Regions from separate parts of the Dysgonomonas sp. GY75 genome, predicted to be linked through region 1. Evidence: riboswitches for the same ligand, from Rfam matches in the RefSeq annotation. Region 1 holds a riboswitch; the other holds the start of a gene.
The links. A riboswitch is a leader RNA that binds a small molecule or an ion and turns the genes downstream of it on or off. The one in region 1 is predicted to bind cobalamin.

Region 1 (7,590 bases):
TACACTATAGTTGTGCTGATATTTATCGGAATACTCATTTACCCGGTCTCTCATATATGTTATCATTTCCAGACCTAGTTTCTGCGCATTTTCATCTTCTCCATGGTGCTTGCCTATAAGGGCGACCAAAGCCTCGGCAAGCCCGATGAAACCTATGCCGAGTGTACCCTGATTGATAACTTTCTCTATTGTATCCTCGCCTGCCAGCTGCTCGCAACCTTCCCATAGCACCGACATTAACAAAGGAAACTGTTTGGGAGCGGCTGTCTTTTGGAACTCGAAGCGGCGATGCAATTGGAGAGCGGCCAGATCGAGCATCTGATCCAGTTTCCTGTAAAAGCAGTCGATCCTTTCCTTCTCGTTTTCTATGTTTCTGCATTCCAAAGCAATGCGCACCAGATTAAGTGTAGAGAAAGAAAGGTTGCCTCTGCCTACCGATGTTTTCTTTCCAAAACGGTTTTCAAATACGCGGGTACGGCAACCCATTGTTGCCACCTCGTACTCAAAACGGCGGGGATCGCTCTCCTTCCATTCTTCATGCTGGTTGAATGTCGCGTCCAGATTCAGGAAGTTAGGGAAGAAACGATGTGCGCTCACCTTGCATGCCAGTTGGTATAAATCGTAATTCCGGTCTGTTGGTAAATAGCTTACTCCCCGCTTCTTTTTCCATATCTGTATGGGGAAAATGGCTGTTACTCCGTTGCCCACGCCTTCATCTGTGCTTATTAACAGTTCCCGCATGATGCATCTTCCTTCGGCAGAAGTATCCGTTCCATAATTAATAGAACTGAATACCACCTGATTGCCTCCCCGGGAGTGTATGGTGTTCATGTTATGGATGAAGGCTTCCATCGACTGATGTACGCGGCTCACTGTGCGGTTTATGGCATGTTGGATAATTCTTTCGTCATTCTGCAACCCGGTCAGGTCTTTTGATAGATAATCTTCTATCGAAATCTCATAAAGATGTTTATAGTCAAGACCATTTATCTGTTCCAGCACTTTTATCTCTTCAATAAAGCTGCGTCTGACAAAAGGTGCCAGGTAGAAATCGAACGCAGGGATGGATTGGCCGCCATGCATTTCATTCTGGGCTGTTTCCATAGATATACAGCCGAGCATGCTTGCAGTTTCAATACGTTTAGCCGGGCGTGATTCGCCATGTCCGGCATTGAATCCATGCTGAAGTATCTTATCTAGCGGGTGTTGTACGCAGGTGAGGCTTTTGGTCGGATAATAATCCTTGTCATGAATATGTAAATAATTTCGGCGGACAGCTTCTTTTACCTCCGGTAGCAGCAAGTAGTCGTCGACAAAAGGCTTGGTTGTTTCACTTGCAAATTTCATCATCATTCCTGCCGGGGTATCGGCATTCATATTGGCATTTTCGCGTGTGATATCATTCGATTTGGTCTCTATGATTTCGAGAAACATGTCCCGGGTCTTGGCTTTTCGGGCAATATTGCGTTGGTCGCGGTAAGCGATATATTTCTTGGCCGCTTCCTTGCGTGGACTTTTCATCAGTTCCACTTCTACCATGTCCTGAATTTGCTCTACGGTCATTTGCTCGTTGCCTTGGCAAGAGATAAAATCCGTGATGCGTCTTATCAGGGAAGAGTCTTCTCCTTGTTCGGTGTGTAACATGGCTTTGCGAATGGCTGCCATTATCTTTTCTTCATTGAAGCCGACGATGCGCCCGTCTCTTTTTACGACTGTCTGGATCATGGTTGTATTATGTTATAAGTAAAAGAAAGTATTCGACACGCTTTCGCGTCGTCAATTGTTAATTAATGATACATTGTTTCAATGTAACTGACGGGGATAGAGACCAAAATAGGCGAAGAGAGATTAATGATGTAAAGTCACCGCATATTCTATTCTATCGCTTTTCTCCCGAAAGCTACGAATGTATACACGGCAGGTCTTCTGACTCATTTCTCTGCTAGGCGCCTTCCCAATATTCAGTTGTCTGTTGATCAGTGGCGTGAGAGCCTAACTTTTTCTTGAAATTTACAGCTACGGGGATAGTTCAGGACTTACACCTGATTCCCTTTTCATCCGATTTTATTTCAGAACCGTATATGACAACAAAGGTAGATTATTTTTTTTATATGGTTTTCAAAAATGAGATTTATTTATCTTAAAATAATGCTGAAGTTTTCCAAAATAAATTTTAAGTTTCATATTATCAGATAAATAAATTTTTAATATTGTTGAAAAGTTTTCTAAATAGTTTAATTTATAATATTAATTTATCTTTATTCCGGATGATTTACCGATAGTTACAGAAAAAATACTTTCTTAATATATTATTATTTCAATTTTTTATTCCAACTTTGTATCCAATTATTGGTGTTACAAGTCCGCATCTTCGGATAAGTAATGAAAAGGGAATCAGGTGCAAGTCCTGAACAGACCCGCTGCTGTAAACTCTTTTCAGTGAACAGTTAACAGTCATCAGTTAACATTCATTGATGTTGTTCCGGGCGATACCCAATGCCACTGGTCGACAGACAACTGTCTATCGGGAAGGCTGCACGGAGCAAGAGTAAGTCAGAAGACCTGCCAGTAATAGTATGATTTTGTCTTTCGAGGATTAGAGGCAAGTCGGAGAAGTGAAAATTCATGTTCGGATAGAGCCGGTTTTGTGTAACAGTCAAAGTTGCATTGTTTTAGTTATGTATGCATAACAGAAATCTCTATTTAAGGTATCGACGGAATTATTTATTCTCCCGCAGATTAATTTTATAAAGCGAACAAAATGGAAAATGTTTGGCCAAAGGACAAAGGCATGTCCGCAACAAAATTTGCCGATCTGATTTTGGAGGTAAGTACAATTCTTCTGGAATCGGGAGCTCACTGTGAACGTATAAACCGGAATGTGCAGCGTATTGCCGAAACGACTTGTTATAAAGTGGAGATGCTTCTCACCTTTACTGCTGTATCAGTAACGGTTACAGATCGTGAAAATCCCGAAAATACAGTAACCGGAAACAGGCGGATGAGGCATCACGGGGCACATTTCGGTGTGTTGACCAATACCAGTTTGCTGACATGGGATCTTTTCGAGAATAAAATATCGTTGGATGAGCTCGAAAATTGCCTGAATGAGATAAAAGTGGCACCGAAACATCCTGTATGGCTGATACGTGTTTTTATAGGGGTAGCATGCGGTTGTTTGTGTTTGCTTGCCGGAGGCGACTGGGTGGATGGGGCTTTTGCCTTTGTTGCGTCACTTATAGGGCTTACGGTGCGCCAGGAAATGGTAAAGAAGGGTTTTAATCTGATGGTTGCCGTTGTAAGTTCTGCTTTTATGACTACAACGATCTCCGGCATGAATGTATTGTTCGGTTGTGGTTTATCGCCCGATATATCGGTAGCAACAGCCGTGTTGTTTCTGATACCGGGTGTCCCGTTGATTAATTGTATTATAGATTTGCTGGAGGGGTATATACCCACAGGTATTGCGCGTGGAGCATTCGGCGGCTTTATTTTGCTATGTATAGCGATCGGCATGTTTATGAGTATGTCATTGATAGGTATTAATAATTTTTAGAGATGATAGTCGATATAGTAAGAGATGCTTTTCTGAGCTTTTTTGTGGCAATAGGTTTTGCCCTTCTTTTCGAGACTCCCCGAAAAGCTTTGCTTATTGCAGGATTGTTGGGAGGAGTAGGGCATTGTATCCGTTTTGCGCTGTTGCAATCGGATTATGGTTTAGTTGCATCTACACTTTGCGGAACTGTATTCATCGGGCTTGCCGGTATATATTGTGCTCATCGCATACATACACCGCCTGTTGTATTTACGCTTCCGGCCTGTATAACGATGATTCCCGGGTTGTATGCCTATCGTACGATGCTTGGTTGCATCAGGATATACGAAGAGGGGAGTGATATCGAAGGATCATCCTTGTTGCAGAATACAGTATATAACTTTATTCTTACCTCTTCGCTATTGTTTTGTCTGGCTATTGGTATTTGTATTGCAGCTCTGGTTTTTCGGAAGAAGAGTGTGAAGGAGATAAAGAAAATCAAAGATCTGGGGATAAAGATTTTCTGATTTCCAGAGGATGCAGCGAGTGCTTCGTAGTGTTAACAATAACTAATCGATGTAAGAAATCGGGAATCGGGGCGACTAACTGTTTGTATCTAGGTTAAGAGGCTTAACTAAGTGAAAACTAGAAATTAAAGATGGATGCCGGATTGCAACTTGTTCTGACCGATTTACTTAGATGGCAAACACGTAAGCCTCTGGCCTTAAAAAAGCTTATAATCAAGGATTAATTAAAAGGGAAATCCTATGGAAATAAGTTTTTATGTATATTTGTAGGCTTTATCGATTAATTTAACAAATACTCAAATATGAATATAGCTCTCATCGGATATGGTAAAATGGGACATGAAATAGAAAAGATAGCTATTTCGAGAGGTCACAGTATTGTATCTATCATAGATATAAATAATCCGGACGATTTCGGTTCGCCAGCGTTTAAGAGTGCTGATGTGGCAATTGAATTTTCTACGCCTGACAGTGCAATAGATAATTATAGGAAATGCTTTGCCGCACAAGTCCCTGTGGTTGCAGGTACAACCGGATGGCTCGAGCATATGGATGAAGTGAAAAAAGCGTGTTCGGAAGGCGGACAGACTTTCTTTTACGCATCGAATTATAGTCTGGGAGTAAATATATTCTTTGTATTGAATAAGTATCTGGCGCGGATAATGAATAATTATCCGGATTATGATGTGAAGATGGAGGAGATACATCATATTCATAAACTGGATGCCCCGAGCGGAACAGCTATAACGCTTGCAGAAGGTGTCATTGAAAATATCAGCCGCAAAGAACGGTGGAATCTTGAAGTTGAAGAAAAACAATCAGATCTGGCTATTCATTGTATTCGTGAAGGCGAAGTTCCCGGGATACACGAAATAATATATGAGTCGGAGGCCGATATTATCAGCATCAAGCACGATGCGAAAAGCCGGAAAGGATTTGCTTTGGGTGCAGTCGTTGCCGCCGAATTTACCAAAGGTAAAAAAGGCTTTTTGGGAATGAATGATATGCTTAAATTTTAAAATAAGGTTGTAAACCTGCTTTTACTTAGAATATGGAAAATAACACGAGAAAAGATAGCGCACAACAAAAACGGAAACCCGGTATAAGGCAATGGATATATGCCATCCTTGCCTGCGTATTATGTGTTTTATTTGTTATCTGGACAGGCTATTGGGGAGTATTGATTCTTATCCCCGTTTTTATAGATATCTATATTACGAAATTTATCCCGTGGGGAGCATGGCGCAATGCCAAGAATCCGCATGTGAGAAAAGTGCTCGACTGGGTAGATGCTATTGTTTTCGCATTGGTAGGTGTATGGATCATTAATACATTCTTTTTCCAGAATTACCAGATACCGACTTCGTCTCTTGAAAAATCGCTCTTAGTCGGAGACTTCCTTTGTGTAAGTAAAGTTAGTTACGGGGCGCGTTCTCCGATGACTCCATTTTCACTTCCATTGATGCAGCATACATTTCCTGTTGGCGGATTTAAGTCCTATCTGGAAAAACCGCAATTGGAATATAAACGGTTTGCAGGTACAGGGCACATAGAGCGCAATGATATAGTCGTGTTCAACTATCCGTCCGGAGATACGGTAGCACTTAATTATCAGAATGCAGATTATTATGCAATAGCTAAAAAGGTTGGACGTGATGCAGTATGGAGCGATAAAAGGACATATGGAGATATAGTATACAGACCTGTAGACAGACGGGAAAATTATGTAAAACGGTGTGTCGGATTGCCCGGAGAAACTATAGAACTTATAAATGATATTGTTTACATAAATGATAAACCGATTGTCAGTCCGGAAAATATGCAGCTATTGTATTTTATCCAGACAGACGGTACTGAGATAGCTCCAAAGATATTTGAAGAATTGGGCGCCAGCGAGGATGACTATTTGTATACCAACAGTATGGGGCAAAAAATGGTATATTCTTTTAATCCCATGGGGATAGACGGTGCAGACAGCCTGAGACTGGCCAGTCTCGGATTTAAGTACAATAATGGAGGTTTCGGGCTTGCGTATCAGATCCCACTGACAAAAGCAATGGTAAGCAAAATAAAGGAAAAACCCTTTGTGCTGGCTGTATTCCCAATGAATGAGTTTAAGAAAAAAGCGGGGATTAAGCGTGATACTAATAATGGCGACTATGTATATCCTCTTACATGGACTCAGGATTGCTATTCGGGAGACTTTCCTAAACTGTGGATTCCTAAGCGCGGCGAAACTATAAAATTTGATACAGATGTGGATTACAAAGTCGCGGCTTATATCCGTTGCATCAAAAATTATGAACATAATGATTTTGACTACCGTGACGGCAAAGTGTATATCAACGGGCAGGAAGCCGATTCTTATACATTCAAATACGACTATTACTTTATGATGGGTGATAACCGTGACAATTCAGCCGATTCTCGTGCCTGGGGATTTGTTCCCGAAGACCATGTGGTGGGTAAACCATTATTTATATGGTTGTCTCTGGATAAAGATAAAGGATGGTTTAGTGGTAAGATTCGCTGGAACAGATTATTTACATCGGGGAATAAGACGAAATAGTCCCCCTAAATCCCTTCAGGGGGACTTACAGGGAGGGTAAAGATAAATATTGTTGACTTGTAACTTGTAACAGCCCGTAGGGCGAAGTAACCTGTAACTAATTCAATGTCTTCAAAAAAGAAAAATATATACGTTTATTTGGGCAAAGTAATTCTTGTTACTTTGCTCATTGTTTTATTGGTGCGTACATTCTTCCTTGAATCATTCTCTGTATCTTCCGCACAAATGGAAATGACACTGCTGAAGGGTGATAAGATACTGATAAATAAAACGGCCTATGGTATCCGTATGCCGGTAACTTTATTGAGCATCCCGTTCACTTTCGACAAAATATTCGGGATTAAGTCTTACTCTGCGGCTTTGCAAGCGCCGTATAAAAGGTTTTTTGCACGCAGTGTGGACAGGGATGATATAGTGCTTTTCAATAATCCGCTGGAGACAGATAAACCGCTGGATAAGCGGAGTTTTTTACTTAGCCGTTGCGTCGCTCTGCCCGGAGATTCTCTGCAAGTAGAGAATGGCTTGTTTATTATCAATGGAAAGCCGTATTCGGGCTGCCCGAATACAATGGAAGAATACAGTTTTAAGGCACTAGCTAAAAAAGAACTGGAAGATATAGCTAAGGAGTTGCAGATATTTATACCCGTAGGCACGGCGCAGGGTGATAGTGTAATCACGCACTTGAGTAAGTATGATGCATTTGTGCTGAATGAAAGTTTATCGGATTCGCTTACGCTTGTTCCCTGCAAAAAAGATACGCTAATAAGCCATATGTTCCTTATTCCCTTTAAAGGGAAAATAATAGATATGGATGAAAATAACCTTATTATGTATAAGCAGATGATTTTGCAGGAGCAGAAAGGAAAAGATGTAAGAATAGAGAAAGGAGAACTGTTGATAGATGGTATAAAACAAATGGAATATACTTTTGAAGACAGTTATTATTGGATGTTGTCCGA
Region 2 (7,590 bases), on a different contig from region 1:
GAGGTTTGAATGCCTGATCTCCGTCTTTGGGTTCGAACCTGTTACCTTCGCCATTGATATAGATAATGTTAGAACTTACTATATCCCGGTACGGCATAAAGAAGTTGGCAAAAGATCCATATACAGAAAGATTTGTAGCAGGTAAATAAACTGCGCCAAGCCTATATGTAAAAGCGGAAGTTGTAGTTTTGTCGAATTCAGGTTGATCTGAATATTTCCGTTCTTTTGATATTGGATTTATTGTGGCTGTGGCTGTTTTAAACAAAAAATGATCGAAACGGCCGGAAGCCATCACTTTAAACTGATCTGATAATTCCAGCAAGTTCTGTAGATAAACACCATTTGTAATATTACGTGTCGCGGTTCCCGCACTAAAAAGAGGGTCCATATATCCCATACTGTGAGGATTATAAACAGGGACTTTAGAGTTCAAGCCAGGTCCGTCAATTAAATCGGAAAGTTGATAAGTTTTGTTTGTTTGAGGATTTGTACCTCCATAACCACGATAAGTATTGCGATAAAAATAAACGAAATTGTATCCTCCCAAATAATTATATTTCATACCGTTGTCGAACTCAATTTTCCCCGATGCTTCTAGCTGTTCGTTTATCACATGCACTGTATAAGCAAAACGTAATGGATATGTGAGTTGTACAGTATCCAAAGAAATATATTGCTTTGTTTGTTCCTTTGTTTTGGCATCGACCTTCATATAATAATGACTGTATATAGGATCGGCACTTTCCATATAGGACAATGTTTCGGTACTGAAATAGTCTATATTATCGTAATTATAGGCCAATCTGTTTTCAATCTTTAATGATTCCGATACCTTATTACTATAGCGGACAGAGACATTCGAGCCGTTATTTATCATAAAATCAGATTCATTGTTGTACCGCCACCTCCTGTTCAGGCCGGGAAGCATATCCCCTTTCGACAAATATTTACTGCCATCCGTATTATAAACATCATTCGCCATAAGCTGGGGCAGGCCAATCTCCGTGCCATACCAGTCACGGTTAAAGCCGGCGCGTATATCCAGTTCCTGCTTGGCATCCAATTGTCCGCCCAAAGCGAAATAGCCGGAGAAGCGTTTGTCGTTGGTATATCTGTAACCTTCATTATCCGACCAGTTAACGACAGCCCGGTAATTGAACGGACCGAAAAATTTTCCACCGAAATCAATCATAGCCCTCTTATTATCCCATGACCCGTAGCTCATCAGTGCATTTAATGTGTTCTTTGATGTCGGTGCTTTTCTAATCACGTTCAGAACACCACCGACTGTAGAATGCCCGTACAGAACAGAAGCCGGCCCTTTGAGCAATTCGATAGACTCTACCGAAGACAAATCGGGTAAAGGAGCAGAATTAGTAATAGAAGTACGTTCATCTCTCACCCCATCTATCATTATCGGTGTAAAATCGAATCCCCGAACTTCAAATTGCTGATATGCACCATAGGTAGTACGCATACGGGTGTTAGGCAAGAACTTTACAGCATCCTGCATATTCACAATACCTCTCATATCCAGGGTATTTGCCGATACTGTAGTTACAGAAAGCGGCAAATATTGGAGAGGCACGTTGAGTTTGCCTACTTCGTTCTTTTTCAGATTAGTACCCACAACCTCTACTTCCCGAATAGAGAAGATTGTGTCTGTCATATTTTTATTTTGGGCAAATACATTGCCTATCATCATGGTACCGATGATTATATATAGATATTTTTTCATTTGTTTTTTGTCTTTTATTAATGCATTACTTCCCCCGTAACTTCATAGATGGCTTTTTTCTTCATTATTCCGATTTTACGGTGTCCGGCTTTAAATTTGAGATGGGAAATATACAAGTCCTGTATCGCTGGATTTTCCCCCAAGCCTTTCAACTGAAGTTCCACTGTGAATCCTTCTTCTTCCAAATCATTCTTCCAGTCTTCGGCAATATCGTTTTTTGCATGTTCACCAGCCACAAACATAAAAGGAGTCAGCACAACTTTCTTCAGACCCGAAGCTTTCAGCTGCGCCAGCATGTCTTCAAAAGCGGGATAGCCTTCTATCGTACCCACAAAATGATTTTTATGCCCCTTTGCTTTCAGCATGTAATCGAGCATTGCATATTGAGCCGTAGTAGCATCGTATGTTCCGTGTCCTACCCAGACATAAGCTATCTGACTGTCAGTATCGTCTGTCAGTATTTCTGTTACCTTTTCATAATCTTCAGGAGTGTAAAGCAAGGGATTACCGATGCGTATATCTTTAAACAAGGGCTCCACTTCGTCTACATTCTTTTCCAGTGATTCCATTTCCACTCCGTCGATAATCGTAGATGCCTGTATCAAAACATGGGTATATCCATCTGCATGTAATTGTTTCAAAGCCTCTAACGGATTCTGTTTATTTATCCCCCGTTCGCCCAAGCGTTTGATAATTATGCGCGAGGTATAAGCTTCACGCAATTCCACTTCAGGAAATTCTTTCCTCACTTTATCATTCAGTGCATCTATGGTCAGCTCACGGGTATCGGCATGTGTAGTTCCAAAATGCACCATCAGAATAGCAGCCTTATCTCCCGGCTTCATCGTTTTGAAGAAATCGGAATGCTCATAATTTCCACCACCATGAGCAAAAAACGGTAAGACTGTAATATATAGTAATATAGTTGCTAAAATCTTTTTCATATATCCTGATTATTTGCTAAACTTTAAAGACAAACTCACATAGAAAACCCGTCCGGGAGACAGTGTAGCATAATTTGCGCCGAAAGGCTTGTCGTCCACAAAATCAAAAATATTTTCGATACCGAAGCCCGGTTCTACAACAAAACCGTTGAAATTCTTCAAACGATGGCGGGTCGCCAGGTTCCATTGATTATATGCGCGCGCAGGATCTTTATCTCCCATATAACGGCTGCTCTGTATCCGTCCGTTAAAGTTTATGTTCGAATCTACAATCCACCATTTTTTATTCCAGTTTACATTTCCTGTACCAATATGCTTGCTGGAACGTACCAACGGCTTACCTGTATCGTAATCCTTGGAATTTACATAACTGTAGCCCAACCCTATACTCAGTCCTGCTCCGAGATATGAATTCACGGAGGTTTCGAATCCGTTTACACGAGCTCTGGATGAATTGGTGTATACCTGTTTTTTCTTTATCCCTTCATTCTTTTCGTCTTCGGTTATCGTTTCTGTAACATCCCTTGTCTGGATAATATTCTTTATCCGGTTAATATACCCTGTAACAGAAACTGTCAGAAAATCGTTGTGGTATTCAGTATTGAGTGAGTAATAGTTGGATGATTCCGGCTTCAGGTCAGAATTACCAAGGCTTAAAGTAGAACGTGTTATAGTCCTTGTATATAGTTCTTTCATATCAGGAGCGCGGAATCCGGCTGAATAAGATGCCCTGAAATTGAAATGGTCGAGTGAATACATTCCCGACAACTTTGGCGTAAGCCTGTTACCGAAAGCTTCATTATAAACATAGCGGAATCCCGGCACGAATTGCAGTTTGCTATCCAGCAGCTTTATCTCATCCTGCGCATATACCGAATATGTATATACATCTCTCGAACCGTCTTTTGTATCCGACTGGCTTTCGATATAGTCCAACTGGTATTGCGTTCCTACCGAAATACGGTTATATTTTCCTAAGTTGAATATACCTTTCAGATTGGCATCATAGTATTTTTGTCTTCTTTCTTTCGATTCATCTCCGTTTTTATAATTTCCATCATCCTTGATGTATTCACGGTAATATTCAAAATTGTCAGTATATAAGTCCAATGTAATTACAGCCAGATCTTTAAGCATATACCTTGCTCCCGCTCCTATATTGTAATCTTCATATTTCATATTATACGCATATGACGATACTGGTCTTTTCAGCTTCTTGTCATAGAGGCTTCCTTCTGCGTATATGCTTAGAGATTTAGCCGGCTTTACTGTGAATTTCTGACTCACCACATCAGAATAATTCGTGTTCACAGCCATTTTATCAGTATCTATCAACTTATCTCCCGATGTTTCCTGTGTGTTCAACTGCCAGCCATCGCTCTGGTTACGCTGAAAAGAAGTTGATGAGGACAGCCATTTGTAATTTATATCAGCGTTTATAGCCTGCGAAAATTGGCCATATTCGGCATAGCGGGTATCGGATGTTATATAGATGGATTCTTTAGGATTCTCAGTGATAATATTGATAACCCCTCCCATTGCCTCCGATCCATATAATGCAGATGCAGCACCTTTCAACACCTCTATACGCTTTACATTCTTCATATTTATCCGCGACAAGTCTGTATTACCCGATACATCTCCTGCCAGTTTCTTTCCATCTACCAATACAAGGATGTAACGATTGCTTAATCCGTTCATCTGCATATACGAACCCATAGCGTTAGTCATGAAAGAGAAGGATGGACTGATGGACATCATGGCATTTTCGAATGTAGGGACATTTATATTCTCCAGTTCCTTTTTGGTTATCATATCCATTGCTACAGGGGTATTCTTTAATCTGTTGTGCGTACCTGTACCTGTAACTACTACTTCATTAAGTTTCAGCGGGGATTTTTTTAAGACAAATAAGATATCCTCGCGGGAAGATGCAATATCAATCTTAGCTCCATTGTAGTCGAGTGTCGATGCTCTTAATCTGTGTTTGCCTTCGGGTACTCTCTGCAAACTAAACTCTCCGTTCTCGTCCGTCGAAGTTCCCAGTGTGGTATATTCGATCCATACACTGGCACCCGCAACAGGTTTCTCATTTTCATCCACGACTTTTCCCTTTAAGGTCATTTGAGCAAATGCCATGTTTACAATACAGCACAAGATGGCTGTAACCAATACTTTTTTTCTCATTAAAATGCGAAGTATAATGTTAGTAATTATATTCTTGGCCCCGAGAATATTTAATTTATTGTATGCTAGGCAGGTTTCCTGACTTACTCCATCTTTGAACGGCCTTCCCATTTTCAGTAAACAGTTAGCAGTTATCAGTAAACAGTCAAAAAAAACTGTTAACTGATTACTGTATCACTGATTACTGTGAAACAGTGGTATTTGGTCTTGTTCAAAGACTTTTTTCAGAAACATTGTTAACTGATGACTGTTAACTGTTAACTGAATAGAGCTTACAGTAGCGGGCACTGTTCCGGACTTTAACCGGATTCCCTTTTCATGTAAAAAGACGGATGCCTTTTTACATCACCTTAGCGGCGGCAAAGTTAATTTTTTTAAATATCAGAAAAAAGTATTTAAGGAAATAATTTGCAAGTATATTATTTTCTATACACCGATACGAGTTTCATATCCCATATTTTATACTTTTGCTGAAGAAAAAGAAAAATCATGGCATATACATCCCATCTCCTTATCTCGGCAATAGCATCCGGCTCCGGTAAAACTACAATTACTTTAGGTTTATTGAGGGCACTCCGAAACAGAGGTCTGAGTGTACAACCTTTTAAATGTGGACCGGACTATATAGACACCAAATATCATGTCCTGGCAGCAGGAACCGAATCAGTCAATCTCGACCTGTTCTTATCGTCAGAAAGCCATATGAAGTATTTGTATCGTAAATATTCATCGGGTAAAGATGTTTGCATTACCGAAGGTGTCATGGGACTATTCGACGGATACGACCGCATGAATGGAAGCAGTGCGCAAATAGCGGAGAAACTGGATATCCCTGTCATTTTAGTCCTGAATGCGAAGTCGATGGCTTATTCGGCGGCGGCCCTGCTTTATGGTTTCAAGAATTTCTCTGATAGGGTGAATATCGCAGGTGTCATTTTCAATTTTGTAGCTTCCGAAAGCCACTATAATTTCCTAAAAGATGCCTGTCACGATGTAGGACTTGAACCATTAGGCTATCTGCCCAAGAATACTGATATAGAAATTCCATCCCGCCATCTGGGATTGAATATCGACGAACAATACCGCTTCGATGATTTCGCGGACAAGGCTGCTGACCTGATAGAAAAGCATATAGATATAGATAAGCTCTTGGTCATTACTCGCAGAAATCAATCGGATATAGAGGCTGCAAAAGAGGAGCGCGTATCCTCACAGGATTTAAGAATCAGTGTTGCGAAAGATGCGGCATTCAATTTCATGTACCATGAAAATATCGAATACCTGAAAAGATTAGGCACAGTGTCTTATTTCAGCCCGCTGCACGACAAGCATCTGCCTGAATCTGATTTTGTCTATCTCCCCGGAGGATACCCGGAGTTATATCTTAGCGAATTAAGTAATAACCGGACAATGCAGGACAGTATCCGTCATTACATTGAAGCCGAAGGAAAAGTCCTCGCCGAATGTGGAGGCATGATGTACCTGTCTTCATCTATCTCCGATGAAAATGGTACTGAATACCCGATGGTAAACATTTTCGACCAAAAAGCCACAATGGAGAATATGAAGCTCAAACTGGGTTACAGACAATTCAAGTATAATGGTCTGTCGCTGAAAGGACACGAATTCCACTATTCCTCCATAAAAAGCGAACAACAAAGCGTTGTACAACAATACACAGCCAAAGGGCAAGTTACAGATACCAAACTGTTGCGTTACAAGAATGTTATCGCAGGCTATACACATCTTTACTGGGCAGATATGGATGATCTGATGGATCTATTTTAAGAAAAGAAACTCCTATGCATCTATTATTTAGTTATTATATTTGTAGAAATATATAACAAATGGCTATCGATATCATTCTTACCATAATAGGAGCAATTCTCATTATCACGGGCATAGTGGGTTGTATCATGCCCGTACTACCGGGTATTCCTCTCAGCTATGCAGGTATCTTTCTTTTACATCTGACGTCGAAAGTTGAATTTTCCACTCAGTTCTTAATCATATGGGCCATTGTTGTCATCATTGTACAAATACTCGATTTCTATATCCCGGTATGGGGTACCCAGAAATTCGGCGGAGGGAAGAAGGGTATTTGGGGTAGTGCGGTAGGGATTATCTTCGGTCTGTTCTTTCTTCAACCCTTCGGTATTATCCTTTTCCCGTTTCTAGGAGCCTTTATTGGAGAACTGATAGACGGCAAAGAACCAAAGCCCGCTCTTAAGGCCGGGTTTGGAGCTTTTATCGGATTTATGACCGGAACTGTAATGAAACTGGCTGTAGCTTTCATTCTTGCTTTTTACTTCTTCAAAGAGGTAATTGGTATCTTTTTCTGAAGCTTTTATAGACGGCACTCTCTTTTTAACATTTACATCCACATATCACCTAAATGTTAATTAACAGATTTAAAATACAACTAAGCTAAACGATCCCTATATTTGTATATTATAGAGAGCCCTTAATTAAAATTAAATCGTTATGCTAATGAAAAAACTAGTTCCTTTGTTTTCTCTGACAGCTATGGTACTGATAACGTCGTGCAACGGTCCGGAACCAACTGTAGAGAAGCCTTACAACCAAAGTATAAACATTACTCCTATCCCGCTCGAACTGATACAAAAGCAAGACACTTTCAAGCTTTCTAAGAGGATTGTTTTCGTCGCAGGCAATACAGATATAGAAAAGGTTGCTGCTTATTTTTCCGCAAAGATAAAG

Region 2: another riboswitch for cobalamin. It lies ahead of IR083_RS04690 (TonB-dependent receptor); the one in region 1 lies ahead of IR083_RS16230 (threonine/serine exporter ThrE family protein).

The regions. Positions count from the first base shown of each region.
Region 1 is NZ_JADCLQ010000038.1:71,694-79,283, forward strand. Features, by position in the region: gene IR083_RS16225 (anaerobic ribonucleoside triphosphate reductase) at 1-1,725, opposite strand, end outside; cobalamin riboswitch at 1,899-2,095, opposite strand; cobalamin riboswitch at 2,334-2,585, shown strand; gene IR083_RS16230 (threonine/serine exporter ThrE family protein) at 2,762-3,556, shown strand; gene IR083_RS16235 (threonine/serine exporter family protein) at 3,559-4,062, shown strand; gene dapB (4-hydroxy-tetrahydrodipicolinate reductase) at 4,365-5,081, shown strand; gene lepB (signal peptidase I) at 5,114-6,631, shown strand; gene lepB (signal peptidase I) at 6,770-7,590, shown strand, end outside.
Region 2 is NZ_JADCLQ010000009.1:80,963-88,552, forward strand. Features, by position in the region: gene IR083_RS04680 (TonB-dependent receptor) at 1-1,738, opposite strand, end outside; gene IR083_RS04685 (sirohydrochlorin cobaltochelatase) at 1,756-2,682, opposite strand; gene IR083_RS04690 (TonB-dependent receptor) at 2,692-4,869, opposite strand; cobalamin riboswitch at 4,920-5,237, opposite strand; gene IR083_RS04695 (cobyrinate a,c-diamide synthase) at 5,359-6,657, shown strand; gene IR083_RS04700 (DUF456 domain-containing protein) at 6,717-7,211, shown strand; gene IR083_RS04705 (family 20 glycosylhydrolase) at 7,360-7,590, shown strand, end outside.